4 regions of the Streptomyces sp. NBC_00237 genome follow, and region 2 is predicted to be linked to each of the others. Evidence: riboswitches for the same ligand, from Rfam matches in the RefSeq annotation. Region 2 holds a riboswitch; each other region holds the start of a gene.

Region 1 (7,048 bases), on a different contig from region 2:
GGCGTGCACCGCGTGGGTGTGCACGACGGCCCGGGCGTCCGTGTCGCGGTACACCGCGAGGTGCAGGGGGAGTTCGCTGGTGGGGACGAGGTCGCCGAGGATCCGGCGGCCGGAGGGGTGCACGCCGGTCACGTCGTCCGCGGTGAGCCGGTGGTAGGGCACACCGCTCGGGGTGACCAGGATCAGGTCGTCGCCGACCCGCACCGAGACGTTCCCGGAGGTCCCGACGACCAGCCCGTCGGCGACCGACCGCAGGGCCGTGTCCACCAGGTCCCGCCATGCCGCCGTCACCGCGTCCGTCACCCGTGTCGTCATGCCCCGCATCCTGCCAGCCGGGCATCCGGCGGGCAGGACCGGCCGGGGGCCGGGCACCCGGCGGGCAGGGCGGGCGCGCACTGTAGCCCGGAGGCCCCGGCTCCGTAAGCCCGGCAGACCGTCCGCACACCGCCCCCGGTGGAATTGGCCGGAGATCGACCGGAGTTTCCGGATCTTCCAGTAGCCTCTGCCCAGATTTGTCATGCACGTAGCCATTCCGGGGGGGAATCATGGCCCGTGATCACAAACCGCTCCTCCGGCGCGTCCGCGCCCGCGCCCGACGCGTCCGCGCCCGAGCCCTGTCCGCCACGGCCGTCACCACCGCCGCCCTCACCCTGGGCACGACGGTCCTGCTGAGCGGTCCGGCCGAGGCCGCCGCCCAGCCGCGCGGCCACGACGTCTCCGGCCACCAGAAGAACGTGGACTGGAGGAGGGCGAAGAAGAAAGGTGCGACCTTCGTCTACGTCAAGGCCACCGAGTCCCACACCTACCGCAATCCGCACTTCGCCCAGCAGTACAACGGCTCCCGCAAGGCCGGCATCAAGCGCGGCGCCTATCACTTCGCGCTGCCGCACCAGTCGTCGGGCAGGACCCAGGCGGCCTTCTTCGTACGCAACGGAGGGGGCTGGCGGAACGACGGGAAGACCCTGCCGCCCGCGGTCGACCTGGAGAACAACCCGTACCGGAAGATCAACAAGCGGAACAAGTGCTACGGGCTGAAGCCCGCCCAGATGCGGACCTGGATCACGTCCTTCAGCGACGAGGTGCGCCGCAGGACGGGCCGCCGTCCGGTGATCTACACGACCACGCTCTGGTGGAACGAGTGCACCGGCAGGAGCACGGCGTTCGGCCGGAACCACGCCCTGTGGCTGGCGCGCTACAACTCCTCGCCGGGTCCGCTGCCCGCGGGCTGGTCGTACTGGACGATCTGGCAGTTCGACAACGCCCGGGGCGCACTTCCGGGTGACCAGAATCTCTTCAACGGGTCGCACGGCAGGCTGAGCGCCTTCACGCGGCGTTGACGGCCCCGGGCGCCCCCAGACGTCCCTAGGGAGAACCCGCCCGTGCCGCCGTTCCGGTGAAAACCGGAACGGCGGCACGGCATTTCGGGTCACCGGGACGCCCCGCCCAGTTCATCTTCCGTTCACTCAGGTTGCTTACGTTCCAACAGCCACTGACCTCAAACGATTGCCTGGGTAAATGGAACACATCACGCTCCTTCTCGGAATCGTGATCGTGACCGCTCTCGTGTTCGACTTCACGAACGGTTTCCACGACACTGCCAACGCGATGGCGACCACCATCTCGACCGGCGCACTCAAGCCCAAGACGGCGGTGGCCATGTCCGCCGTGCTGAACCTCGTTGGTGCTTTCCTCTCCGTGGAGGTCGCGAAGACGATCTCCGGGGGGCTGATCAACGAAAGCGGCATCACGACGGAAGTGATCTTCGCGGCACTGGTCGGCGCCATCCTCTGGAATCTGTTCACCTGGCTGATCGGCCTGCCGTCCAGTTCCTCCCACGCACTCTTCGGCGGCCTCATCGGCGCCACCCTGATGTCGGTGGGCGCCTCCGGCGTCAACGGCAGCGTCGTCATCACCAAGGTGCTGCTGCCCGCGATCGCCGCGCCGATCGTCGCCGGTCTCGCCGCGTACTTCGCCACGAAGCTCACCTTCAAGCTGGCGTCCAAGACCGACGAGAAGGCCACCGCGAAGGGCTACCGCGCGGGCCAGATCGCCTCCGCCGGTCTCGTCTCCCTCGCGCACGGCACCAACGACGCGCAGAAGACCATGGGTGTCATCACCCTGGCCCTGGTCACCGGCAACGTGCTGGCCCCCGGCGCGAACCCCCCGCTGTGGGTCATCGTCTCGGCCGGTGTCGCCATCGCGCTCGGCACCTACCTCGGCGGCTGGCGCATCATCCGCACCATGGGCAAGGGCCTCACCGACCTCAAGCCGCCGCAGGGCTTCGCCGCCCAGACCGGTGCCGCGACGGTCATCCTGGCCTCCTCGCACCTCGGCTTCTCCCTCTCCACCACCCAGGTCTGCTCCGGCTCCGTGATGGGCTCGGGCCTCGCGCCGAAGGGCGGCGTGGTCCGCTGGTCGACCGCGACCCGGATGTTCGTCGCCTGGGGCCTGACGCTGCCGGCCGCCGGCGCGGTCGCCGCGGCCGCCGAGTTCCTCACCGGTCAGGGCACGTGGGGCGTCGCCGCCGTCGCGGTCCTGCTGGTCGCGGGCTCCGGCGTGATCTGGACGCTGTCCCGCCGCAAGCCGGTCGACCACACCAACGTCACCGCCGACGACCTGCAGGGCCCGGCCGCCCCGCTCGCCCCGGCCGAGCCCGCGGGTGTCGTCACCACCGCCATGGCCGCGGTCACCCCGCCCCCGGCCGGTGTCTTCCCGTCCGACGCCACCCACGCGGCCACCGGCGACTTGAAGGCCACCATCCACTCCCCCGCCGAACCGGCCCGCCCGGCCGCGTCGGTCTGAGGGCCCAAGGGTCTAAGGACGCAATCGCATGAACATCGACTGGGCAGCTCTCGGCACCGTCTTCGGTGTCAGCCTCGTGGCCACCATCGCTCTGGTGGGCCTGTTCACCCTCGGCATCGTGGGCCTCGCCAAGCAGGAGAGCGCCACCGCTTCGGGCGGCTCGGCGGCCATGGCGCGCACGGGCGCGTACGCCTGCTTCGCGCTGTGCGCGGCGGCCGTGGCGTACGGCATCTTCCTGATCGTCGCCTGACCGGCGCTCCACCCCCGCTTCACAGAACCGCCCCGCGCCCCGTGCGCGGGGCGGTTCTGCGTGCGCCCCCGTGGACCCCTCGGCGACCCCCTGTGGGCCTCCGCACACCGGCCTCCCGCAGGTCAACCCCAGGTTGACGGTTGTTCGCGGGGCGTGGTGGACTGCCGGAGCCATTACGGCGGCATGGAGAGGAAGCCGGTGCGAATCCGGCGCGGTCCCGCCACTGTCACCGTGCGGCTCGCGAGAGCCGTACGGAAGCCAGGAACTCCCAGCCGCTCGTCACGTCGAACGCAGGGCGCGGACCCTGAGTTAAGGACACGTCGCCATGCCCGGCTGCGGTACACGCGGTTCCGTTGTCATGCCCCCGTACACATTCGCCGTCGGTGCGGCTCTCGGGATGCTCGGTGACGCCGTCTTCGGCGACCCCCGTCACGGCCATCCCGTCGCCGCCTTCGGGCGTGCCGCCGGAGCCGTCGAGAAGGTCCTGTGGCGCGACGACCGGGGACGGGGCGTGCTGCACACCCTGGTCTGCGTCGGCGGGGCGGCCACGGCCGCCGCCGTCACCTCCCGTCTGGTACGCCGCTCCCCCGCCGCCTCCGTCGCGTTGACGGCCGCCGCCACGTGGTCCGTCGTCGGCGGTACGTCACTGGGCCGCGAGGCCCGTGCGATCGGCGGGGCGCTGGCCGCCGGGGACCTGGAGCTGGCCCGCGAACGCCTGCCGCACCTGTGCGGGCGCGACCCGCAGGCCCTGGACGGCCAGCAGATGGCGCGTGCCGTGGTCGAGTCCGTCGCCGAGAACACCTCGGACGCGGTGGTGGGCGCGCTGGTGTGGGGTGCGGTCGGGGGCGTGCCGGGCCTCGTCGCGTTCCGGGCCGTGAACACGCTGGACGCGATGGTCGGGCACAAGTCGGCGCGCCACCGCCGGTACGGGTGGGCCTCGGCACGCCTGGACGACGTGGCGGGCTGGCCGGGGGCACGCCTGACGGCGGCGCTCGCGGTGCTGGCCGGGGACGACACCCGGGGCGCCCTGCGGGCCTGGCGTGCGGACGCCGCCGCCCACCCGAGCCCCAACGCGGGCCCGGTCGAGGCGTCCTTCGCGGGCGCGCTGGGCGTGCGGCTCGGCGGAACGCTGTCGTACGCGGGCCGGGTGGAGCACCGGGCGGTGCTCAACGGGGAGAGCGGGCGGCCGGTGGCCGTGCCCGACATCGAACGTGCGGTGCGGCTGTCGCGCCGGGTGGGCGTGCTGGCGCTGGCCGCGTGTGCGGCGGGGCGGCTGGCGGCGTCCGTGCTGAAGGGGCGTACATCATGAGCGGCGGCGGACTGCTGGTCGCGGGAACCACGTCGGACGCGGGCAAGAGCGTGGTCACGGCGGGGATCTGCCGGTGGCTGGTGCGGCAGGGGGTGAAGGTCGCCCCGTTCAAGGCGCAGAACATGTCGCTGAACTCGTTCGTGACGCGGGAGGGCGCGGAGATCGGCCGCGCGCAGGCGATGCAGGCGCAGGCGGCGCGGGTCGAGCCGACCGCTCTCATGAACCCCGTCCTGCTCAAGCCCGGCAGCGACAAGTCGAGCCAGGTGGTGCTGCTCGGCAAGCCCGTGGGCGAGATGAGCGCGCGCGGCTTCTTCGGCACGGCGGGCGGGAAGACGTACGGGAAGGGGGTCCAGGGCGGGCACCGGGAGGCGCTGCTCGGGACGGTCACGGAGTGCCTGGCGGAGCTGCGCGCGAGTTACGACGCGGTGATCTGCGAGGGGGCGGGGAGTCCCGCCGAGATCAATCTGCGGCGGACCGACATCGTCAACATGGGGATCGCCCGGGCCGCGAACTTCCCGGTGGTGGTAGTCGGGGACATCGACCGGGGCGGGGTCTTCGCGTCGTTCTTCGGGACGACGGCGCTGCTGGCGAAGGAGGACCAGCGGCTGGTCGCGGGCTACCTGGTGAACAAGTTCCGGGGCGATGTGTCGCTGCTGGAGCCCGGGTTGGACATGCTGGAGGACCTCACCGGGCGCAAGACGTACGGCGTGCTGCCCTTCGCCCACGGGCTGGGCATCGACGAGGAGGACGGGCTGCGGGTGTCGCTGCGGGGCGCGGTCCGGGAGTCCGTGGTCGCGCCGCCGGTCGGCGAGGACGTGCTGCGGGTCGCGGTGTGCGCGGTGCCGCTGATGTCGAACTTCACGGACGTGGACGCGCTGGCGGCGGAGCCCGGCGTGGTCGTCCGCTTCGTGGACCGGGCGGAGGAGCTCGCGGACGCGGACCTGGTGGTCGTGCCGGGAACGCGGGGCACGGTCCGGGCGCTGGAGTGGCTGCGCGAACGGGGACTCGCCGACGCGTTGGCACGGCGGGCCGCCGAGGGGCTGCCGGTGCTGGGGATCTGCGGCGGCTACCAGCTGCTGGGCGAACTGATCGAGGACGAGGTGGAGTCGCGGGCCGGGGTCGTCGAGGGGCTCGGGCTGCTGCCGGTGCGGGTGAGGTTCGCCCGTGAGAAGACCCTCGCACGGCCGGTGGGTTCGGCGCTGGGCGAGCCGGTGGAGGGTTACGAGATCCATCACGGGGTGGCGGAAGTGCTGGGCGGGGAAGGGTTCATCTCTGATGACGATGGACACAGCCTGGACGGGTGCCGGGTGGGGGCGGTGTGGGGCACCCACTGGCACGGGTCGCTGGAGAGCGACGGATTCCGGCGGGCGTTCCTGCGGGAGGTGGCAGTGGCTTCCGGGCGCCGGTTCGTGCCTGCTCCGGACACGAGCTTCGGGGGCTTGCGGGAGGAGCAGTTGGACCGGCTGGGGGACCTGATCGAGGAGCACGCGGACACGGACGGGCTGTGGCGGCTGATCGAGTCCGGTGCGCCGGTGGGGCTGCCGTTCGTGCCGCCGGGGGTACGGGGGTGAGGCGGGGCCCCGGGCGGGGTGCGGGCTGCACCGGGGCGAGGCGGGGCCAGCTCCGGGGCGGGCCCGGAGCGAGAGAGGCCGCCCCCTTGCCCGCCCTCCCCCAAGCTCTCGGCTTCGCTCGAGCAGGGGGTCCCCCCCTCGCCCCCCCCGGGGGCGGCCCCGCCGCCCAAGGAGGCTCGGCGGAAGCGGCGCCGCGTGGACGCGGCCGGCCATGACGCACGCGCACATGACCGGGACCACCACCCGGCCGCACGGAAGTGACGAACCGATGATGGAGACCGTATGAGTACGCCTTATCCCTTTACCGCGATCGTCGGGCAGGACGACCTCCGGCTCGGGCTCTTGCTCAACGCCGTGTCCCCCGCCGTCGGCGGCGTCCTCGTACGGGGCGAGAAGGGCACCGCCAAGTCCACCGCCGTGCGCGCGCTCGCGGCGCTGATGCCGCAGGTCGCGGTGGTGGAGGGGTGCCGGTTCTCGTGCGACCCGGCCGCGCCCGATACGGCGTGTCCCGACGGCCCGCACGCGAGCGCCGACGGCGTGGCGCGGGACGCGCGGATGGTGGAGCTGCCGGTCGGCGCCTCCGAGGACCGCCTCGTGGGCGCGCTCGACATCGAGCGGGCGCTCAGCGAGGGCGTGAAAGCGTTCGAGCCGGGGCTGCTGGCGGACGCCCACCGGGGAATCCTGTACGTCGACGAGGTCAATCTCCTTCACGACCACCTCGTGGACCTCCTGCTCGACGCCGCCGCCATGGGCGCGTCGTACGTCGAACGCGAGGGCGTGTCCGTGCGGCACGCCGCGCGGTTCCTGCTGGTCGGGACCATGAACCCCGAAGAGGGCGAGCTACGGCCCCAGTTGCTCGACCGGTTCGGGCTGACCGTCGAGGTCGCCGCGTCCCGCGACACCGACCAGCGTGTCGAGGTCGTACGACGACGGCTCGCGTACGACGACGACCCGGCGGGCTTCGCCGCGAAGTGGGCCGGGGAGGAGGCCGACCTCCGGGACCGGATCGCCGCCGCACGGGCCCTGCTGCCGCAGGTCAGGCTCGGTGACGACGCGCTCCGCCAGATCGCCGCGACCTGCGCCGCGTTCGAGGTCGACGGCATGCGGGCCGACATC
Region 2 (7,048 bases):
CCGTCCGTGCGCTCGCGCGGGGCATCTCGACGCGCGCCGCCGCCTACCGGGCCGCCGGGAAGGAGTTCGATCCCGTGCTCATGGCCGCGCCCGACGTGCAGCTGGCGATGCTGCGTGCGCTGTACGAGGCCAAGCAGTCCGTCGACCGGCTGGCGGAGAGCGCGGCGACGGCAGCGGGGCGGAGTGGGGCAACGTACGTCCAACTGGGTTCGGCCTGGGGCGGGTTGAAGCGGCAGTCGGCTCGACTGAAGTGGCCGCACGCGGTGGTGAAGAGGTCCGCCGGGGAGTCCGTTCCGCTCGCGTACGCGGGGGGCAGCGCCGTCATTCATCACGACCCGGACGCCCATGCGTGGTGGTACGCGGCCACCGGGGCGGACCGGTCGGAGGAGGAGTCCGGGGCGGTGTACGCCACCTCGGCGGAGACCATCGCGCGGGCGACGGAGTTCCTCTTGGCGCACGCGGAGATCAGGGGGGACTGACCCTCATGACGCGCGGTCGGGCCCGGTGGGGAAGGTGCGTGCGCAGCTCTCCTCCACCGTGTCCGCGAAGGCCCGCGCCAGTGGGGGCAGCGCCTCCCAGCGGCGGACCGCCCAGCCCGTGCGGAGCGGAGGCAGCTCGGGGAGCGGGATCAGACGCAGCCGGGGGTGGGCGGGGCCGTGCCAGGCGGGGAGGTCGGGGACGACGGCGTGGCCCAGGCCGAGTTCGGCGAGCAGGATCGCGGTGTCCCAGTCGGCGACGCTGGTGTCCGAGACGGGCTCGATGCCGGACGTCGTGAACCAGGCGTCCAGGCGGGAGCGGGAAGTGGTGTTCTCGGGCAGGGCGATCAGGCGGATGTCCTTCAAGTCGGCTGTGGTCACCGTGGACTTGGCGGCGATGGGGTCGTCCGTGGCGACGGCCAGCACCCAGGGGAGAGCGACTACGGGACGCTGCTCGATGCTCCGGACGGGCTCCCCCAAGGTGATCCAGGCCAGGTCGAGGCCGCCCGCGAGGAGCGCGTCGAAGCAGTCCCGGCTGGAGGTAGCCGTCCTGAACTCAAGTCTGACACCGGGGAATTGCTGGCGAAAGTCGACCACGGCCTCGGACATGAAGTGCCGGACCGTGGTCCCGCCGGTGGTGATCCGTATCGAACCGCCCTCGCCGCGCGCCAGTTCGCGCAGTCGGCGTACGGCGTGATCGATGTCGCCCAGGCTGCCCGCCGCCGCGGCGTTCAGGAGCCTGCCCGCCGGTGTGGGCTCCACCCCGCGCGGAAGGCGTTCCAGGAGGGCGAGGCCGGTTTCGCGCTCCAGGCGCTTGACGTGCTGGCTCACCGCGGACTGCGTGCAGGACAGCTCGCGGGCGACGGCGCTGAGACTGCCGGTGCGGCACACGGCGACGAAGACGCGGAGGTCGTCGAGGGTCATGGAAGGTGAAGCTACAGCTTGGGAGGTGGTGAGGAAACCCTAGGATTGACTGGGGGTTGGGGGCGAGGGACGATTTCTCGCAGGGCCCGAGGCGGCAACCCGGCCGGTTCCGCGGACTGTTCTAGACGGTGGGCGGGGCCGGTCGGGTGCCGACCGATTCGTGCGCGAGCCGTGACGTGGTGATGTCCGGGAGGGAAGCTGCCGATGAGACACGACGCCGAACGTGCCGTGTGCCGACTCCTGCACGAGCAGGGTGCGGCCACTCTTCCCCACCCCGGCGGCACCCTCCTCGCCCACCTCGACCGCGTACGGGGGCAGCTTGCCGAGTGGGGGGCTCGGCCCGCGCTCCGGATCGCGGGCCTGTGCCATGCGGCGTACGGCACCGACGGCTTCGCCGCCGCCCTGCTCCCGCTCGATCAGCGGGTACGGCTGAGGGACGCGGCCGGTTCCGAGGCCGAGGCCGTCGTCTACTTCTACGCGAGCTGTGACCGGCAGGCCGTGTATCCGGTGTTCGCCGATCCCGGCATGCGCTTCACGGACCGCTTCACCGGTCTCAGCCGGGTCCCCGCCCTCCAGGAGAAGCGGGACTTCGCGGAACTCACCGCCGCCAACGAACTCGACATCGCACGGGTCGATGCCGCGTTCCGGGAACGTCACGGGCCTCAACTCCTCGTTCTCTTCCACCGGTTCGGGGAGCTGCTGAGCCCCGGGGCCCGGCGGGGATGCGCCGAAGTGCTGGGGCGGGCGGACTTGGGCACGGACGGGAAGCGTCGGCCGGAGGGGGCGTGACCACCCGCAGTCCCCTCCGGCCGACTCGCCCACGAATTAGTTCAGTTCACCCCGTACGGTACGAGCCGCCGTCACCAGGTTCTCCAGCGACGCGCGCGTCTCCGGCCAGCCCCGGGTCTTCAGGCCGCAGTCCGGATTGACCCACAGCCGCTGGGGCGGGATCGCCTCAAGTCCCTTGCGGAGCAGGGCCGCCGCCTCCTCGGCGGAGGGGATGCGCGGGGAGTGGATGTCGTAGACGCCGGGACCCGCCTCGCGGGGGTAGCCGTGCTCGGCGAGTTCGCGGGCCACCTGCATGTGCGAGCGGGCCGCCTCCAGGCTGATCACGTCCGCGTCGAGGTCGTCGATGGCCTGCACGATGTCACCGAACTCGGCGTAGCACATGTGGGTGTGGATCTGGGTGTCCGGGCGTACGCCGCTGGTCGTGAGGCGGAAGGACTCCGTCGCCCAGCCGAGGTAGGAGGCGTGGTCGGCGGCGCGCAGCGGGAGCGTTTCGCGCAGGGCGGGTTCGTCGACCTGGATGACGGAAGTCCCGGCCGCCTCCAGGTCGTTGACCTCGTCGCGCAGGGCGAGCGCGACCTGGCGTGCGGTGTCGCCGAGCGGCTGGTCGTCCCGTACGAAGGACCAGGCGAGCATCGTCACCGGGCCGGTCAGCATGCCCTTCACCGGTCGGTCCGTGAGCGAGTTCGCGTACGACGTCCAGCGTACGGTCATCGGCTCGGGGCGCGAGATGTCGCCCGCGAGGACGGGCGGCCGGACGTAGCGGGTGCCGTACGACTGGACCCAGCCGTGCTGGGTCGCCAGGTAGCCGGTGAGCTGTTCGGCGAAGTACTGCACCATGTCGTTGCGCTCGGGCTCGCCGTGCACCAGGACGTCGATTCCGGCCTTCTCCTGGAAGGCGAGGACATCGCGGATCTCGGACGCGATCCGCTCCTCGTAGCCCGCCGTGTCGATCCGTCCGGCGCGCAGGTCGGCGCGGGCGGTGCGGAGTTCCGTGGTCTGGGGGAAGGACCCGATGGTGGTGGTGGGGAGGAGCGGGAGGTTCAGGTGGGTGCGCTGGGCTGCCGTCCGCTGCTCGTACGGGGCGGAGCGGCGGCCGTCCGCGTCGGTGACGGCGTCCACGCGGGCCCGGACGGCCGGGTCGCGGGTGATGGGGGAGTTGGCACGGGAGGCCAAGTCGGCCCGGTTCGCGGCCAGTTCGGCGGCGATGGCGGACGTTCCCTGGGTGAGTCCCCTGGCGAGCGTGACGATCTCCGTCGTCTTCTGCCGGGCGAAGGCCAGCCAGCGCCGGATCTCCCGGTTGACGTCGCGCTCGGCGGAAGCGTCGAGGGGAACGTGCAGGAGGGAGCAGGAGGCGGCCACGTCGACGCGGTCGGCGAGGCCGAGGAGGGTGCCCAGGGTGGTGAGGGACTTCTCGAAGTCGTTGATCCAGATGTTGCGGCCGTCGACGACGCCCGCGACCAGGCGCTTGCCGGGCAGGCCGCCGACGGCGGCCAGCGCGTCGAGGTTGGCGGCGGCGGACTCCGTGAAGTCGAGCGCGAGGCCCTCGACCGGTGCCTTGGCGAGGACGGGCAGCGCGTCACCGAGACGGTCGAAGTAGGAGGCGAGGAGGAGTTGCGGCCGGTCGGTGAGCGAACCGAGGTCGCGGTACGCGCGGGCGGTGGCGTTCAGTTCGGCAGGGGTGCGGTCCTGGACCAGGGCGGGCTCGTCGAGCTGCACCCACTCGGCCCCGGCGGCCCGCAGGTCCGCGAGGACTTCGGCGTACACGGGGAGGAGGCGGTCGAGGAGGGTGAGCGGTTCGAAGTCGGCGGCCACCCCCGGGGCGGGCTTCGCCAGGAGGAGGTACGTGATGGGGCCGACCAGTACCGGGCGTGCGGTGAGGCCGAGACCGAGGGCTTCGGCGAGCTCGCCGACCTGCTTGGTGGAGTCTGCCGTGAAGACGGTGTCCGGCCCCAGCTCGGGTACCAGGTAGTGGTAGTTGGTGTCGAACCACTTGGTCATTTCGAGCGGTGCGACGTCCTGGTTTCCGCGTGCCATGGCGAAGTAGCCGTCGAGGGAGCCGGTGGCGACGGCCTCGCGGTGGCGGGCGGGGATCGCGCCGACCATGACGCTGGTGTCCAGGACGTGGTCGTAGTACGAGAAGTCGCCGGTGGGCACCTCGTGGAGGCCCGCCTCGGCCAACTGCTCCCAGTTCGTGCGGCGCAGGGCCCGGGCGGTCTCCTTCAGGGCGTCGGCGGTGACCTTGCCCTTCCAGTAGCCCTCGATCGCCTTCTTGAGTTCGCGGTTCCGGCCCTGGCGGGGATAGCCGTACACGGTGGCCCGTGCTGCCCCGGCTGCGGACTTCGAGGTCGTGGAACTCGACGCCACGGAAGGTGTCACGGAACTTGTCGCGGAATCGGTCACGGAACTTGTCACGGAAATCTCCTTCGCGAGATGACTCCTGAGAATCCCGGAGGACGACACGGGCGCGAAGGGATGACGAGATCGGGCGGAGACCGGACGGCACCCGTTACGGGTGCGGTCCTCCGCCTGATGTGTACGCCGACCCGCCCACGAGGTCACCGGGATTGTCCGTACGCGATGGGTCACGTACGGGCGACGGGCAGGTCTTCGGACTCGCGGGCACGCCTGCCGATCCGTCTGGCAGACACCTACCGGCCGTCGCTTCCCAGGTCCGTCAGGACCCAGTGCGTATGACGGCTGTCGTTCCCACTCACCGCTGCGGGGCAGTCCCGGATTCCCACCGGGTTCCCTCTTACGACGCGCCTGCCTGGCGGGCAGGGCGAACCAGTTGCACCAGACACACTAGTTCAGGGTGGGGCGTGCCGTCTGCCGGGCTTCGGTCCTGGTGCGGGCACGACGAACGGGCGGCCCTGGTGCGGGCCGCCCGTGGTGGACGAGTTGCGCCTGCTGAAGGCGGTCAGCGTCGGCCGAGGCTCCGGTCCAGTGCCCGGTACAGCTCGCCGTCCTCGGTGTCCGCGTCCAGCGACCAGGCCATCACGCCGCCGAGCCCCCGGGCCCGTACGTACGCGCCCTTCGTGGCGAGGACCAGCGGGTCGTCGTACGTCCACAGGGTCGTGCCGTCGAACAGCCAGGCGTGTCCGGCGAGCAGGTCGCGGTGGACCTCGAACTTGCCCTGCTGCACGAGGGGCTTGAGCTCCTTGTAGTCCGCGTAACCCGCTGCCCACTTGGCGGGGGCGGGGCCGGTCGCGGGCTTGCCGAGGCCGTTGCCGCCGCCGGTGACGCCGGTCCAGCCCTGACCGTAGAACGGCATGCCGACGACCAGCTTGCGGGCGGGGGCGCCGCGCTTCAGCCAGGACTCCACCGTGCCGTGCACGCTGAAGTCGTTCCGGGCGAAGAGTGCCGACTGCTGGGCGGTCTTCTTCTCGCCGCTGACGTGGAAGTCGTAGCCCTGGAGGTTGACGAAGTCGAAGTCCTTCATGATCTTGCGGACCTCGAAGCCCGCGTCGATCTTCTCGTCGGCGGTCGGCACGAACGCGGACAGCTCGTAGTGCTTGCGCTTCTGCTTGCCGTACGCGTCGAGCTGGTTGCGGAACTCCTTCACCAGGGCGGTGAAGTTCTGCTTGTCCTCGGGCCGGTAGACGGTGTCGGTGTCACCGGCGGAACCCGGCCACTCCCAGTCGATGTCGATGCCGTCGAAGACCCCGTCGGCCGCTCCGTCGCCGCCGCGTGCCCCGTCCTTGGGCAGGTTGCCCTTGATGTAGAGGTCGATGCAGGAGGAGACGAGGGCCTTGCGGGAAGCGGGGGTGAGGGCGGCGTCGGAGAAGTGCGTCGACCAGCTCCAACCGCCGAGGGAGACAAGGGCCTTGAGGCCCTTGTGCTTGGCCTTCAGCTCCTTGATCTGGTTGAAGTTCCCGGCCAGGGCCTGGGTGTCGGTGTCGGCCGTGCCGTCGACGGAGGTCGCGGCGTCCAGCGGGCGCTGGTAGTCGGCCCACGGGTCGCTCTCGCCCGGGACGGGCGTGAGGAAGCACTTGCCGCCCTTGTCGACGTTGCCGAAGGCGTAGTTGAGGTGGGTGAGGCGGGCTGCGGTGCCGCTGGTGTCCAGGTCCTGGACCTGGTAGTCGCGGCCGTAGACGCCCCACTGGGTGAAGTAGCCGACCCGGCGGAGGGCCGGCTTGTCGCCGTGCCCCGCCTGCTGGGCGGAGGCGGCAGCCGAATCCTCCGTCGCTGCCGGGGCGGCAGCGGCGGAGGGGGCCAGTGTGGCGAGGAGCGAAGTGACGCAGGCGGCGGCTATGAGAGCCGACCCTTTCAGGAGTCTTCGTCGCATGTGCGGACGCTATTGGTCTGGACCATGCAGGGTCAAGAGGTGGCCGTGCCGAGTTGCGGCGAGAGGGGTCCGCGCTCAGCGAAGCGGTGCGACGTGGCCGGGGCGACGGAAAGGGAGAGCTCCTCGGTGACCTCCGTGCTCGACCGGCCGAGCCCGATCGGAGGCCGAGGCCCCGGCGTCCTGAGATCAGGGGGTGCCGAGGAGTGTGCCCAGGGCCGATGCCAGGGTTTCGTACTCCTTCGGAGTGTTGTAGATCTGGCCACTGATGCGGATTCCGCCGCCGCCCGGCCAGGGCCAGATCAGGACGCGGAAGCCCAGGCGGCCCGCGATCTCCTCGCGGAGTGCGGTCGACTCCTGCGACGTCCTGGCGAACCCGGGAGGCAGCCGCAGGGAGCGCATCGGCAGGCGGTCGTCGTACGGCAGCGGGACCACGCCGGGGATGCGGGCGAGGAGCTCGGCCCCGTACGACACGAGCGTGCTGTTGTGACGGCGGACGCGTGCGGGGCCCAGCCGTGCCAGGAGTTCGAGGCCCTCGGGGGCGGCCAGCCAGCCGGTGTAGTCGACCGTGGCACGG
Region 3 (7,048 bases), on a different contig from region 2:
CTGGCGGCAGGCGTCCTCATCGCCACCATGGCCCCCACCTCCTTCGCCGCGAGCGCCGCCCCAGCGCCCGCCGCCCCCGACGTGAACCCCACCGGGCGCCCCCAGGTCACCTCCGTCACGCTCGTGACCGGTGACCGGGTGCGGCTGGAGACCTTCCCCGGCGGCCGGAAGGCCGTCTCCGTCGAGCCCGCCCCGGGCGCTACGGAGGCCGACTTCACCCAGCTGGAAATCGACAAGCAGTTGTACGTGCTGCCCCGCGCCGCGCTCCCGTACCTCTCCTCCGGCAAGCTGGACCGGCAGCTGTTCAACATCACCTCCCTGGTCAAGCAGGGGTACGACGACGCCCACACCTCCGCCATCCCGCTGATCGCCCGCTACACCGGCGGCACGGACCCCACGTCCAAGGGGGCGCCTGCCGGTTCGCGCAAGGGCCTGGTCATCAAGAGCCTGCGGGCCTCCGCACTGAAGGCGGACAAGAAGCAGGCCGGGCGCTTCTGGAAGGCCATCGACGACGACGCGCTCGCCAAGAGCGGCACCGAGGGCGGCGCGAAGCCCCCTCCCTCGTCCAAGAAGGCGGCCTTCGAAGGCGGCGTCGAGAAGCTGTGGCTGGACGCGAAGGTGTACGCCTCCCTCGACCGCAGCACCGCGCAGATCGGTGCGCCCGAGGCGTGGAAGGCCGGTTACGAAGGACAGGGCGCGACCGTCGCCGTCCTGGACACCGGCATCGACGCCACCCACCCCGACCTGGCCGGGAAACTCGGCGAAGTACGCAACTTCACCAGCGACCCCACCGCGAAAGACGGACACGGCCACGGCACCCACGTCGCCTCCACCATCGCCGGCAGCGGCGCCGCCTCGGGCGGCTCGCGCAAAGGCGTGGCACCGGGGGCGAAGCTCCTGATCGGGAAGGTGCTCGACGACAAGGGCTCCGGCCCGACCTCCGCCATCATCGGCGGCATGGACTGGGCCGCCCGCTCGGGCGCCGACATCGTCAGCATGAGCCTGGGCGGCAGTCCCACCGACGGCACGGACGTACTCAGCCTCACCCTCGACGAACTCAGCGCGGAGACCGGCACCCTGTTCGTCGTCGCGGCGGGCAACACGGGCTCCGACTACTCGGTGGGCACCCCGGGCACCGCGGAGCGAGCGCTGACCGTGGGCGCCGTCGACCGGGACGACAAGCTGGCCCCCTTCTCCAGCCGAGGCCCGCGCGTCGGGGACAACGGCGCCAAACCCGACCTCACCGCTCCCGGCGTCGACATCGCCGCCGCCCGCGCCGCCGGCACGTCCATGGGCCGCCCGGTGGACGCGGCCTACACCGCCGCGTCGGGCACGTCCATGGCGACCCCGCACGTGGCGGGCGCGGCGGCGATCCTGGCCGGGCGCCACCCCGACTGGAGCGCCCAGCAGCTCAAGGACGCGTTGATGAGCACGACGCGTACCGCCCCCGACCAGACGGCCTACGAGCAGGGCGCCGGCCGGGTGGACGTGGCCCGCTCGGTGCGCCAGCAGGTGCGCGCCACCGGCACCACCACCTTCGGCACCCTGGCGTCGGACACGGGCGCGCGGCAGGTGAAGGTCACCTACACCAACGACGGTGACGCGCCCGCGTCGCTCACCCTGAACACCACCTTCGACAAGCTCTACGGCTCCCCGGCCCCGGCAGGTGCCGTGGGCGTCCCCCAGCAGGTCACCGTGCCCGCCCACGGCACTGCCGACGTCGCCGTGACCCTCGACACGCCCGCGCTGCCGGAGGGCGTGTACGGCGGACGCCTCACCGCCACCTCGGCCGACGGACAGGCCGTCGCGCACACCGTTCTCGCCGCGACGAAGGACCCGGTCAAGCACAAGGTCACCGTGCGCGGCGTCGACCGCGCCGGGAAGCCGGGCGAGATCTCCCCGCTGATCCTGCTGGGCCCCACGGGCCGCTTCGACGTCTTTCAGGAGGTGCCCGCGGGGCAGAGCGTGACGGTGGACCTGCCCCAGGGCAGCTACTACCTGCACGGCGTGATCACGCAGCACTCGGAGGACAACGTCATCAACAGCCTGGTGGTCGACCCCCAGTTGCGGGTGAGCGGTGCCACGGACCTGGTGCTCGACGCACGCAAGGCGGTACCCGTGGAGATCCGGACCCCCCAGCGGGCCGAGCAGCGGGGTCCGCTGGTCTTCTCCACCCGCTGGAAGAGGAAGGACCGGGAGTTCGTCAGCTACTTCACCAGCTCGCACAGCGGCGGACAGCTCCTCTACGTCACGCCCACCAAGGAGTTCACCGAGGGAACCTTCGAGTTCTCCTCGCGCTGGCAGCTGGCCGCACCGATGCTCGGCGCACGTGCGGTCTCCGCCACCGCCGCGGCCGGTGTCCCCGTCCGCCTGCTCCACAACTCTCCCGCCGTGGAAGGGGTACGACGCCTGCGGGTCGTCGACGCCGGTCGCGGACGCACCGAGGACTACGACGCGCTGCGCGCACGGGGCGTGGACGTCCGAGGAGCGGCGGTGCTCGTGGAACTGGAAGGGTCGGAGTACGACGAGGCGGTGACCTCGGCCGCCCGCGCCGGAGCCGCGGCCGCCGTCACCACCGCCGGGGGCAACAGGTACGCGGCCACGCCCTGGCAGCCGGTGAGCCAGCGGCTGCCGGCGATCGGGCTGTACGCCTCCCACGCCACCGCGCAGCGGCTGCGCGTGCCGGGCACCGGGCTGGAGTTGAAGGGGACCCCGGAGAGCCCCTACCTCTACGACGTCGTACAGCTCTCCGAGCAGCGCGTTCCCGAGCGCGTGGTCCACCAGGTCGGGCCGAGGAACACGGCCACCGTGACCTCGCGCTACCCGGCCACGAGCGGGGCACGGTACGTCGCGGAGAACCTGGAGTCCTGGCGTCCGTGGGAGGAAACGGCCCTCGCCCTGCGGTCCCGGTACGTCCGCACCGGGCAGGCGCGGACGGAGTACCTGAGCGGTCCCGCCGACACCCGGTGGCTGCACTGGGTCAACCCCCGCAACACCTGGGCGTTTCAGGCACTGGGGACGGGCATGCTCGGCCCCCTGCGCACCTACCGGCCCGGTGAGCACGTCACGGAGAGCTGGTACGCCCCCGTGGTACGCCCGGCGATCCCCCGAGGCGTCGAAGGACTCGCCCTCCGCAAGGGCGGCCAACTGACCATCGGCATACCCGAGTTCGCCGACACCGCCTCCGGCCACTACGGCTACGCCCTGCCCCGCAAGGACGCCGGTACCCCCTACCCCGACGAGACCCGCGCCGTACTGCGTCACGACGGCAAGGTCCTCGCCGAAGGCCCCCGGGCGTGGGGCGTCTTCCCCGCGGGCGGGGACGACGGCCGTTACCAGTTGGACCTCGACGTGCAGCGCACCAGCCCCGAGGGCACCCTCTCGCGGGCCACCAGCACCCGCTGGTCGTTCACCGGCCCTCGCCCGGCCGAGGGCAAGCAGTCCCTGCTTCCCCTCCTCCAGCTCGACTACGACGTGGCCACCGACCTCCGGGGCTCCGCCCCCGGCTCCGGGTCCTTCGTCTTCGGAGTGAGCGCCCGCCACCAGGACGGTCTGACGGGCCGTTCCGTGAAGGGCATGGAGGTGTCCGTCTCGTACGACGACGGCGGGCACTGGCAGGCGGCGAAGACCTCCGGACGGGGCGACGGCGCCTACCGCGTCCGGGTCACCCACCCCTCGACCGCCCGCACCAGCGGGTACGTCACGCTGCGGGTCCGCGCCTGGGACGACGCGGGCAATGAGGTGAGGCAGGAGATCGAGCGGGCGTACGCGCTGAGGTAGTACGCGAGGTCCGGAAGCCGCGACCACCCCCCGGCCGCGGCTTCCGTACGTCCTAGACAGCCGTACGTCCTAAGGCAGCCGTACGTCCTAAGGCAGTGCCGGTCGCGCTACGACAGCCAGTCGCGCCGCGCCGCCTGCCACACCAGCTGCGTACGCGACGTCGCGCCCGCCCGCTGCATCAGTGCGGTGATCCGGCGCTGCACCGTGCGGTGACTGACACCCAGCTGGCTGGCGATCGACTTGTCCGCCACGCCCGCGACGACCAGCGAGAGCAGATAGCGTTCGTCGTCAGCGAGACGGGCGCCCGGTCCCATGCCGCCGGCGAAGTCGGCCAGTACGCCCTCCTCGGTGACGTGCAGCGGGGTCCCCGCCGCCCACTGGATGTCGAACAGGGCGACGAGGGCGTCCAGGAGACTGCTGCTGCGGATGACGGCGGCGGTCGGCTCGCCCCGGGCGGCGGTCGCGCCGCCCGGCATCAGCGGGCAGACGGCGACGGAACTGTCCACGATCACCATGCGCACGGGCAGTGTGCTGGTGGCGCGGGCCGCTTCACCGGCGCGGATGCCCTGGGCAACGTTGTCGACCATGCCGGGTTGCTCCAGGCAGGCCCGTTCGTAGATCGCCTCGTAGCGGATGCCCTGAGCGAGCAGCTCGAACTCCTCGTCGTTGTCCTGGGCGCGCAGTGCCACCGGATCGGCTTTGCAGAACCACCGCAGGTCACTGCGGGCCCCGTAGGCGAGTTGGCGCAACTGCTGGCGGATGGCGCCGCTGCCAGTGATCACCTCGACCAGTTGCCCGGCGTCATGGCGCCGACCGTCCGCCCGGTACTCCTCGGCGAGCTGTTCCATTCCGCGCCGCGCCCACTCCAGCGCTTCCTGGCCGCGCGCCAGCAGGGGCTGCAGCGCCACGTCCGGCGGGACGGGTACGTACCGCATGCCGCCGTCGCCCGGCAGCCGTCCGACCAGACCTTTGTCGTGCAGGGAGGACAGAAGCAACGCCGCCTCGCGTTCCCGGATGTGGAGCCGTTGGACGATCTCGTCCACGCCCGCACCCCGTACTTCCACCAAGAGGCGGTAGACCCGCTCCTCCGCCGCCCCGACCCCTGCTATCTCCAGCACGCGCCTTCTCCTCGCCACGGCCCACCCCGAGCGGACGCCCACTGTGCCACCCATGATCGAACAGGATGCCTACCAAACGATCAGAAGACCACCACGGTTCGGACGGGAGTTCTCCCGAACCGCCACACGGGTCACCCTTGTTGGGGTCTGCGGTGGCCCGTCCTGCCTCGACTGTGAGCGGAGAACGGGCTTACAGGTGAGGGGAGTTAGTGGCGGAAGGTGGGGGGTGGACTTACTAGGACGTCCAACTATATCGTCGTGGGACAAGGTCCGCGGTGCAGGGAAGCCGGTGTGAATCCGGCACGGTCCCGCCACTGTGACCGGGGAGTGTGCTGTCACCACTCGCCACTGACGAGGCCCTGAGGGGCCGGTCGGGAAGGCGGGCGGCACGCGGAGATCCGGGAGTCAGGATACCGGCCGCGGAACGTTCCGTGTTTTCCACGAGGATGGAGCAGACACGCATGGCACCGGTTTGTACCCACGACCCTGGTGATCCGGCGGGGCGCACTCAACTCACCCTGCGCTCATAGGACTTCGAAACCCGTACGAGGGACCCGCCCGCGCCTCCCCGCGCGCGCATCGCCCCGTACGCGGTCCCGTCGTCCCCTGTCCCACGGCGTCCACCGGCACCGCACGCACCCGTGCGCCCGTCGGCGGTCCGCCGTGCCCTCCCCCGGATCTCACCTGACGAGAGCAGGCACTCCATGGTCCGAGAACTCACCCACTTCGTCGGCGGCAAGCACACCGTCGGCACCTCCGGCCTCTTCGGCGACGTGTACGACCCCAACGACGGCACGGTGCAGGCGCGCGTGCCCCTCGCGGGCCGCGCCGACACCGAGGCCGCCATCACCGATGCCGTCAACGCCCAGCACGAATGGGCCGGTTGGAACCCCCAGCGGCGCGCCCGCGTCCTGCTGCGCTTCCTCCAGCTCGTCGAAGAGGAGCGCGACTCCCTCGCCCGGCTGCTGTCGTCCGAGCACGGCAAGACCGTCGCCGACGCGCACGGTGACCTCCAACGCGGCCTGGAGGTAGTGGAGTTCGCAGCCGGGATTCCCCATCTCCTCAAGGGTGAGTTCACCGACAACGCGGGCACCGGCATCGACGTCCACTCGCTGCGCTCCCCGATCGGCGTCGTCGCCGGAATCACCCCCTTCAACTTCCCCGCGATGATCCCGCTGTGGAAGGCCGCACCCGCCCTCGCCTGCGGAAACGCCTTCATCCTCAAACCCTCGGAGCGGGACCCCTCCGTACCCCTGCGGCTTGCGGAACTCTTCCTGGAGGCCGGGCTGCCGCCCGGTGTCCTCAACGTGGTCAACGGCGGCAAGGAAGCCGTCGACACCCTCCTGGAAGATCCTCGCGTCGGCGCGCTCGGCTTCGTCGGCTCCACCCCGGTCGCCGCGCACCTGTACGCCACCGCGGCCGCCCACGGCAAGCGCGCCCAGTGCTTCGGCGGTGCCAAGAACCACATGATCGTGATGCCGGACGCCGACCTCGACCAGGCCGTCGACGCCCTCGTCGGCGCGGGTTACGGATCGGCGGGGGAGCGCTGCATGGCGATCTCCGTGGCCGTGCCGGTCGGCGAGGAGACCGCGGACCGGCTCGTCGCGGCGCTCAAGGAACGTGTCGGAGCCCTCCGGATCGGACGCTCCGACGATCCCGAGGCCGACTTCGGGCCCCTCGTCAGCAAGGACGCGCAGGAGTGGGTGCGCCGCTATGTCGACATCGGGGTCGTGGAAGGGGCGGAACTCGTCGTCGACGGACGGGACTTCATGCTCCCGGGACACGAGAACGGCTTCTTCGCCGGAGCCTCCCTCTTCGACCGGGTCTCCCCGAAGATGCGCATCTACCGGGAGGAGATCTTCGGGCCCGTGCTCTGCGTCGTACGCGCCGAGAACTACGAGGAGGCGCTGCGGCTGCCCAGCGAGCACCCGTACGGAAACGGTGTCGCCATCTTCACCCGCGACGGCGACACCGCCCGCGACTTCACCCGCCGCGTCAACACCGGCATGGTCGGCGTCAACGTGCCCATCCCGGTGCCCGTCGCCTATCACACCTTCGGCGGCTGGAAGCGGTCCGGCTTCGGCGACCTCAATCAGCACGGGCCCGACGCCATCCGCTTCTACACCCGTACGAAGACCGTCACCTCGCGC
Region 4 (7,048 bases), on a different contig from region 2:
CCCCAGGACTAACACCCCCGACTCCCGCCCCCCTCCTGGCGACAGTCCCCCCGCCCCTTCGAACCCCCTCGGGCGGCGGGGCCCACCCCCTCCGCCTCCGCCTCCCCAGCCCCCTTGGGCGGCGGGGCCGCCCCCCGGGGGCGGAACGGGCGGGCAAGGGGGCGGCCCCCCTCGCTCCGGGCCCACCCCGGAGCCGCCCGCCGTTACCCCGCCCCATAGGTGCGCCGCACCCCAGTGCGCCTGCGGCGGGCCGCCCCAGACCCTTCCCCAAGCTCTCAACTTCGTTCGAGCAGGGGAGACCCCATCCTTCACCTAAACTCGCGAGGCTTGGGGGTCGGACGTGCGGGTGCGTGGGGGCTGGCCGCGCAGTTCCCCGCGCCCCTGAGGGCATGCTCCGCAGCCCCAGCGACAGAGAGCGCGGCGAAGCCGCACAGGAACGCAGCCCCGCACCCCCAACGGGGCACCGGCAAGTTGCCATTGGTACCCCCACTGACCTGCGGTGGTCGCCCCGTTTCCGTACCGATATACGGACAGGGGGTTACACGGCACGGTCACACCCCCTAGATTTCGCGCACGTTACGACTGTAAAGATCGCGCGAGGGGACGGATCGCCATGGCAGAGCCGAGACCGACAGCCGAGACCGAGCAGGCCGGGGCTCCCCCGGCTCCCGCCCGGCGGAGGCCGACGCCCAAGTCCGTAGTGATCTGGAGCCTCGTCGGACTCGTCGGCGCCGTCGGCTGGGCGGTCCTCGCGCTCTCCCGGGGCGAGGACGTCTCCGCGGCCTGGATGCTGGCCGCGGCCCTCGGCTCGTACGCCATCGCGTACCGCTTCTACTCGAAGTTCATCGCCAACCGGGTGCTCAAGGTCGACAAGACCCGCGCCACCCCCGCCGAACTCAACAACGACGGCGTGGACTTCCACCCCACCGACCGCCGCGTCCTCTTCGGCCACCACTTCGCGGCCATCGCGGGCGCGGGCCCGCTGGTCGGGCCCGTGCTGGCGGCCCAGATGGGCTACCTGCCCGGCACGATCTGGATCGTCGCGGGCGTCATCTTCGCGGGCGCCGTCCAGGACATGGTCACGCTGTTCTTCTCCACCCGCCGCAACGGCCGTTCGCTCGGCCAGATCGCGCGGGACGAGATCGGCGCGGTCGGCGGCGCGGCGGCGCTCATCGCCGTGTTCGCGATCATGATCATCCTGCTCGCCGTGCTCGCCCTGATCATCGTGAACGCGCTCGCCGAGTCCCCCTGGGGCGTCTTCTCCATCGGCATGACCATCCCGATCGCCCTCTTCATGGGCATCTACCTGCGCATCCTGCGTCCGGGCCGGGTCACCGAGGTCTCGCTCATCGGCGTCGCCCTGCTGCTGCTCGCGATCGTCTCGGGCGGCTGGGTCGCCGAGTCCTCGTGGGCCGAGACGTTCACCCTGGAGCCGGGCACGCTGGTCATCTGGATGGTGATCTACGGCTTCCTCGCGTCGGTGCTGCCCGTGTGGCTGCTGCTCGCCCCGCGCGACTACCTCTCCACCTTCATGAAGGTCGGCACGATCGGCCTGCTCGCGGTGGGCGTGCTGATCGCGCTGCCGACGCTGAAGATGGACGGCATCACCAAGTTCGCGACCAGCGGCACGGGGCCGGTCTTCGCCGGTTCGCTGTTCCCGTTCGTGTTCATCACCATCGCGTGCGGCGCGCTCTCCGGCTTCCACTCGCTGATCTCCTCGGGCACCACCCCGAAGATGATCCAGAAGGAGACGCAGATCCGGACGATCGGCTACGGCTCCATGCTGATCGAGTCGTTCGTCGCGATCATGGCGCTGATCGCCGCCTGCATCATCGACCCGGGGCTGTACTTCGCCATCAACTCGCCCGCCGGCCTGGTCGGCGACACCGTGCAGGCGGCGTCCACGGCGGTCGGGAACCTCGGGTTCACCATCTCCCCCGCCGACCTGGCGCAGGCCGCCAAGGACGTCGAGGAGGCCAGCCTGCTGCACCGTACGGGCGGCGCCCCGACCTTCGCACTCGGCCTCTCGGAGATCTTCTCGGCGGCCTTCGGCGGGACCGCGATGAAGGCGTTCTGGTACCACTTCGCCATCATGTTCGAGGCGCTGTTCATCCTCACGACGCTCGACGCGGGCACCCGCGTGGGCCGGTTCATGCTCCAGGACATGCTCGGCAACGTCTACAAGCCGTTCAAGAACGTCAGTTGGAAGCCCGGCGTCTGGATCGCCAGCGCCATCGTCGTCATCGCCTGGGGCTACTTCCTGTGGGTCGGCGTGCACGACCCGCTCGGCGGCATCAACCAGCTCTTCCCCCTCTTCGGCATCGCCAACCAGCTCCTGGCCGCCGTCGCGCTCGCCGTCTGCACCACCCTGCTCATCAAGTCCGGGCGGCTCAAGTACGCCTGGGTGACGGCGATCCCACTCCTCTGGGACGTCGCGGTCACCCTCACCGCGAGCTGGCAGAAGATCTTCTCCGCCGACCCGAGGGTGGGCTTCTTCGCCCAGCGCGACGTCTACCAGAGCGCCCTGGACAAGGGCCTCGACAAGGTCGGACTCGCCAAGAACCGCGACCAGATGGAGACCATCGTCACCAACTCCACGGTCGACGGCATCCTTTCCGTCCTCTTCGCCGTACTGATCGTGGTCGTCCTCTTCGAGGCGTGCCGCGCCTGCCTCAAGGCGATCCGCAACCCGGCGGGGGTCAGGCTCAGCGAGACCCCGTACGTCGAGTCGAAGATCGTCGCGCCCGCCTCGCTCTTCGCCACCAAGGAGGAGAAGGCGGAGCTGGCGGCAGCCGGAATCGGGCCCGAGGGCGGCTCGGTCAAGGAGGCGAGCAAGGCATGAGCACGGGGGCGCCGAAGGACGCACTGAGCACCGCGGGCCTGCGGCACCGGCTGTCCCGCCTGCGCCTGTTCGTACGCGAGCTGACCGGCGAGGCGACGTACGACCGGTACGTCGCCCACGCCAGGTCGCACGATCCGGACGCCCCCGTGATGACCCGCCGCGCCTTCGAGCGCAGCCGCACCGACGCCCGCGAGGGCGACCCCCGGGACGGCTTCCGCTGCTGCTGAGCGGATCGGATCCCTCCGCTCACGGACGTGTACGGCCCGGTGTTCCGCCCCTCGATACGGGGTGGGACGCCGGGCCTTCGCCGTTGCACACTGCCGGGCATGACTGTGCTTGCCCGAAAAGACATCCGCGTCCGCACCGCCGAACCCGCCGAATACCCCGAAGTGGGCGACATCACCGCCGGCGCCTACCTCGGCGACGACCTCCTCTCCGGCGGCCCCCAGGACCCGTACCTGACCGTCCTGCGCGACGCCGCGACCCGCGCCGAGAAGGCCGAACTGCTCGTCGCCGTGGACGCCGACGGGACTCTCCTGGGCACCGTCACCTATGCTCCCCAGGGCAGCCCCCTCCAGGACATCGCTCAGGCCGACGAGGCCGAATTCCGCATGCTCGCGGTCGCGCACGCCGGTCGGGGCCGAGGGGCGGGCGCCTCGCTCGTACGGGCCTGCATCGCCCGCGCACAGGCCACGGAAGGGGTCGTACGGCTGGTGATGTCGACCCAGCCCGCGATGCGCGGCGCGCACCGGATCTACGAGCGCCTCGGCTTCGTACGGACGCCGGAACGGGACTGGGAACCGGTGCCGGGACTGGGGCTCCTGACGTACGAAAAGGCCCTGTAACCCGCGAAAACCGGGCCGCGTGGTCGGCACGCGACACAACATGTGGTGGGTTCCCCAACGGGGACCCACCACATGTATGCTCGTCCTCGCTGTCGCCGCAGGGGAATCCGGTGAGAATCCGGAACTGTCCCGCAACGGTGTGTCATGTGCGCTTTTGCGCACCGCCAAGTCCGAGGACCTGCCGACGGCCGATCCGGCTCGACCGAGCCGGATTCCGATACGTCCGGGCCTCGCGGTTGGGCCGGTGGACGCCAGGCGACGTACGCCCTTTTCGGGGCTGACGTGTGCTCGCGCGCCCCCGCTCCCCGCCTCGTGGCCCCGCGCCGAGCGAGGGAGAGCCCCCACGTGACCATCGCGCCAGTCGATCCGGCCATCGCCGAGCAGAGTCAGGCTGAGAACCAGGACGCTCCGGGTACCGCGCTGCTGCGCACCCTGACCGACCTGACCGCCGACCTGACCGACACCGACCCCGGCCGGGTCGCCGCCGCCGCCCTGCGGGGGCGCAACGCGCGCTCGGACGCCGCCGAGCTCCGGGAGCTCGCCACCGAGGCCGCCGCAGGACTCATCTCCGAGGACCCCGCGTACTCGCGCCTCGCCGCTCGCCTGCTCGCCCGTACGATCCGGGACGAGGCGGCCACCCAGGGCGTGGGCTGCTTCTCCGAGTCCGTCGCCGTCGGTCACCGCGAAGGGCTCATCGCGGACCGTACGGCCGACTTCGTCGCGAAGCACGCGGCGGCGCTCGACGAGCTGATCGACCTCGAAGGCGACGACCGCTTCGAGTACTTCGGCCTGCGCACGGTCTACGGCCGCTACCTGCTGCGCCACCCCATCACCCGCCAGGTCGTCGAGACCCCGCAGCACTTCATGCTGCGCGTGGCCTCCGGCCTCGCCGAGGACGACAGCGAGCGGGCTCTCGCCGAGGTCGCCTCCCTGTACCGCCTGATGAGCCGCCTGGACTACCTCCCGTCCTCGCCGACGCTCTTCAACTCCGGCACCCGCCACCCGCAGATGTCGTCCTGCTACCTCCTCGACTCCCCGATGGACGAACTGGACTCGATCTACGACCGCTACCACCAGGTCGCGCGCCTCTCCAAGCACGCGGGCGGCATCGGCCTCTCGTACTCGCGCATCCGCGCCCGCGGCTCCCTGATCCGGGGCACCAACGGCCACTCCAACGGCATCGTGCCGTTCCTGAAGACGCTCGACGCCTCCGTCGCGGCCGTCAACCAGGGCGGCCGCCGCAAGGGCGCAGCGGCGGTCTACCTGGAGACCTGGCACGCGGACATCGAGGAGTTCCTGGAGCTCCGCGACAACACGGGCGAGGACGCCCGCCGCACCCACAACCTGAACCTCGCCCACTGGATCCCGGACGAGTTCATGCGCCGCGTGGACCAGGACGGCCAGTGGTCGCTGTTCTCCCCCGCCGACGTCCCCGAGCTGGTGGACCTGTGGGGCGACGAGTTCGACGCCGCCTACCGCAAGGCCGAGGCCGCCGGTCTCGCCAAGAAGTCGATGTCGGCCCGCGAGCTGTACGGCCGCATGATGCGCACCCTCGCGCAGACCGGCAACGGCTGGATGACGTTCAAGGACGCCTCCAACCGCACCGCCAACCAGACGGCGGAGCCGGGCCACACGGTCCACTCCTCCAACCTGTGCACCGAGATCCTCGAAGTCACCAACGACGGCGAGACGGCTGTCTGTAACCTCGGCTCGGTCAACATGGGCGCCTTCGTCCTCGCCGACGGCGAGATCGACTGGGACCGCCTGGACCAGACCGTCCGCACCGCCGTCACCTTCCTCGACCGCGTCGTGGACATCAACTTCTACCCGACCGAGCAGGCCGGGAACTCCAACTCCAAGTGGCGCCCGGTCGGCCTGGGCGCGATGGGCCTCCAGGACGTCTTCTTCAAGCTGAAGCTCCCCTTCGACTCCCCGGAGGCGGCCGCGCTCTCCACTCGTATCGCCGAGCGGATCATGCTCGCGGCGTACGAGGCGTCCTGCGACCTCGCCGAGCGCGCGGGCTCCTTCCCCGCCTGGGAGAAGACCCGCACCGCCCGAGGCGTGCTGCACCCCGACCACTACGGCGTCGAGTCCGCCTGGCCCGAGCGCTGGGACGCCCTGCGCGCCCGCATCGCCAAGACCGGCATGCGCAACTCGCTCCTCCTGGCCATCGCCCCGACGGCCACCATCGCGTCCATCGCGGGCGTGTACGAGTGCATCGAGCCGCAGGTCTCCAACCTCTTCAAGCGCGAGACCCTCTCCGGCGAGTTCCTCCAGGTGAACTCCTACCTGGTCCGCGACCTCAAGGAGCTCGGCGTCTGGGACGCCCAGACCCGCGAGGCCCTGCGCGACGCGTCCGGCTCCGTCCAGGGCTTCAACTGGATCCCGGCCGAGGTCCGCGACCTGTACCGCACCGCCTGGGAGATCCCGCAGCGCGGCCTGATCGACATGGCCGCGGCCCGCACCCCGTACCTCGACCAGTCCCAGTCCCTGAACCTCTTCCTGGAAACGCCCACCATCGGCAAGCTCAGCTCGATGTACGCGTACGCCTGGAAGAAGGGCCTGAAGACGACGTACTACCTGCGCTCGCGCCCCGCCACCCGGATCGCCCGCGCCGCGGGCTCGCAGAGCGCCTCGGTCGCGGCCCCCACCACCCTCCCCGCCCAGCAGGTGACCGACGTGACGGACGCCGAAGCGCTCGCCTGCTCCCTTGAGAACCCCGAGTCCTGCGAGGCATGCCAGTAATGAGCACCGACAAGAACAAGAACCTCCTCGACCCGGGCTTCGAGCTGACTCTCCGCCCCATGCGCTACCCGGACTTCTACGAGCGCTACCGGGACGCGATCAAGAACACCTGGACCGTCGAGGAGGTCGACCTCCACTCGGACGTCGCGGACCTGGCGAAGCTCACCCCGGGCGAGCAGCACATGATCGGCCGCCTCGTCGCGTTCTTCGCGACCGGCGACTCGATCGTCTCGAACAACCTCGTCCTCACCCTGTACAAGCACATCAACTCCCCCGAAGCGCGCCTCTACCTCTCGCGCCAGCTCTTCGAGGAAGCCGTCCACGTCCAGTTCTACTTGACCCTTCTGGACACCTACCTCCCCGACCCGGACGACCGCGCCGCCGCGTTCGACGCCGTCGAGGAGATCCCCTCCATCCGCGAGAAGGCGCAGTTCTGCTTCAAGTGGATCAACGAGGTCGAGAAGCTCGACCGCCTGGAGTCGAAGGCCGACCGCCGCCGCTTCCTGCTCAACCTGATCTGCTTCGCGGCGTGCATCGAGGGCCTGTTCTTCTACGGCGCCTTCGCCTACGTCTACTGGTTCCGCTCGCGGGGCCTGCTGCACGGTCTCGCAACCGG

What was found. A riboswitch is a leader RNA that binds a small molecule or an ion and turns the genes downstream of it on or off. The one in region 2 is predicted to bind cobalamin.
Region 1: another riboswitch for cobalamin. It lies ahead of OG897_RS11285 (cobalamin biosynthesis protein); the one in region 2 lies ahead of metE (5-methyltetrahydropteroyltriglutamate--homocysteine S-methyltransferase).
Region 3: another riboswitch for cobalamin. It lies ahead of OG897_RS19445 (CoA-acylating methylmalonate-semialdehyde dehydrogenase); the one in region 2 lies ahead of metE (5-methyltetrahydropteroyltriglutamate--homocysteine S-methyltransferase).
Region 4: another riboswitch for cobalamin. It lies ahead of OG897_RS23055 (ribonucleoside-diphosphate reductase subunit alpha); the one in region 2 lies ahead of metE (5-methyltetrahydropteroyltriglutamate--homocysteine S-methyltransferase).

Annotation. Positions count from the first base shown of each region.
Region 1 is NZ_JAPEMT010000001.1:2,555,512-2,562,559, reverse strand. It holds gene OG897_RS11305 (class II aldolase/adducin family protein) at 1-315, opposite strand, end outside; gene OG897_RS11300 (lysozyme) at 546-1,337, shown strand; gene OG897_RS11295 (inorganic phosphate transporter) at 1,516-2,802, shown strand; gene OG897_RS11290 (hypothetical protein) at 2,831-3,052, shown strand; cobalamin riboswitch at 3,201-3,340, shown strand; gene OG897_RS11285 (cobalamin biosynthesis protein) at 3,411-4,361, shown strand; gene OG897_RS11280 (cobyric acid synthase) at 4,358-5,932, shown strand; gene OG897_RS11275 (putative cobaltochelatase) at 6,215-7,048, shown strand, end outside.
Region 2 is NZ_JAPEMT010000003.1:77,926-84,973, forward strand. It holds gene OG897_RS27245 (hypothetical protein) at 1-479, shown strand, start outside; gene OG897_RS27250 (LysR family transcriptional regulator) at 483-1,400, opposite strand; gene OG897_RS27255 (DUF6817 domain-containing protein) at 1,605-2,189, shown strand; gene metE (5-methyltetrahydropteroyltriglutamate--homocysteine S-methyltransferase) at 2,226-4,553, opposite strand; cobalamin riboswitch at 4,770-4,993, opposite strand; gene OG897_RS27265 (glycoside hydrolase family 18 protein) at 5,107-6,474, opposite strand; gene OG897_RS27270 (aminotransferase class V-fold PLP-dependent enzyme) at 6,661-7,048, opposite strand, start outside.
Region 3 is NZ_JAPEMT010000002.1:1,204,206-1,211,253, reverse strand. It holds gene OG897_RS19455 (S8 family serine peptidase) at 1-3,780, shown strand, start outside; gene OG897_RS19450 (helix-turn-helix transcriptional regulator) at 3,888-4,898, opposite strand; cobalamin riboswitch at 5,148-5,335, shown strand; gene OG897_RS19445 (CoA-acylating methylmalonate-semialdehyde dehydrogenase) at 5,603-7,048, shown strand, end outside.
Region 4 is NZ_JAPEMT010000002.1:2,096,386-2,103,433, forward strand. It holds gene OG897_RS23035 (GntR family transcriptional regulator) at 1-12, shown strand, start outside; gene OG897_RS23040 (carbon starvation CstA family protein) at 614-2,842, shown strand; gene OG897_RS23045 (YbdD/YjiX family protein) at 2,839-3,069, shown strand; gene OG897_RS23050 (GNAT family N-acetyltransferase) at 3,169-3,687, shown strand; cobalamin riboswitch at 3,747-3,888, shown strand; gene OG897_RS23055 (ribonucleoside-diphosphate reductase subunit alpha) at 4,033-6,432, shown strand; gene OG897_RS23060 (ribonucleotide-diphosphate reductase subunit beta) at 6,432-7,048, shown strand, end outside.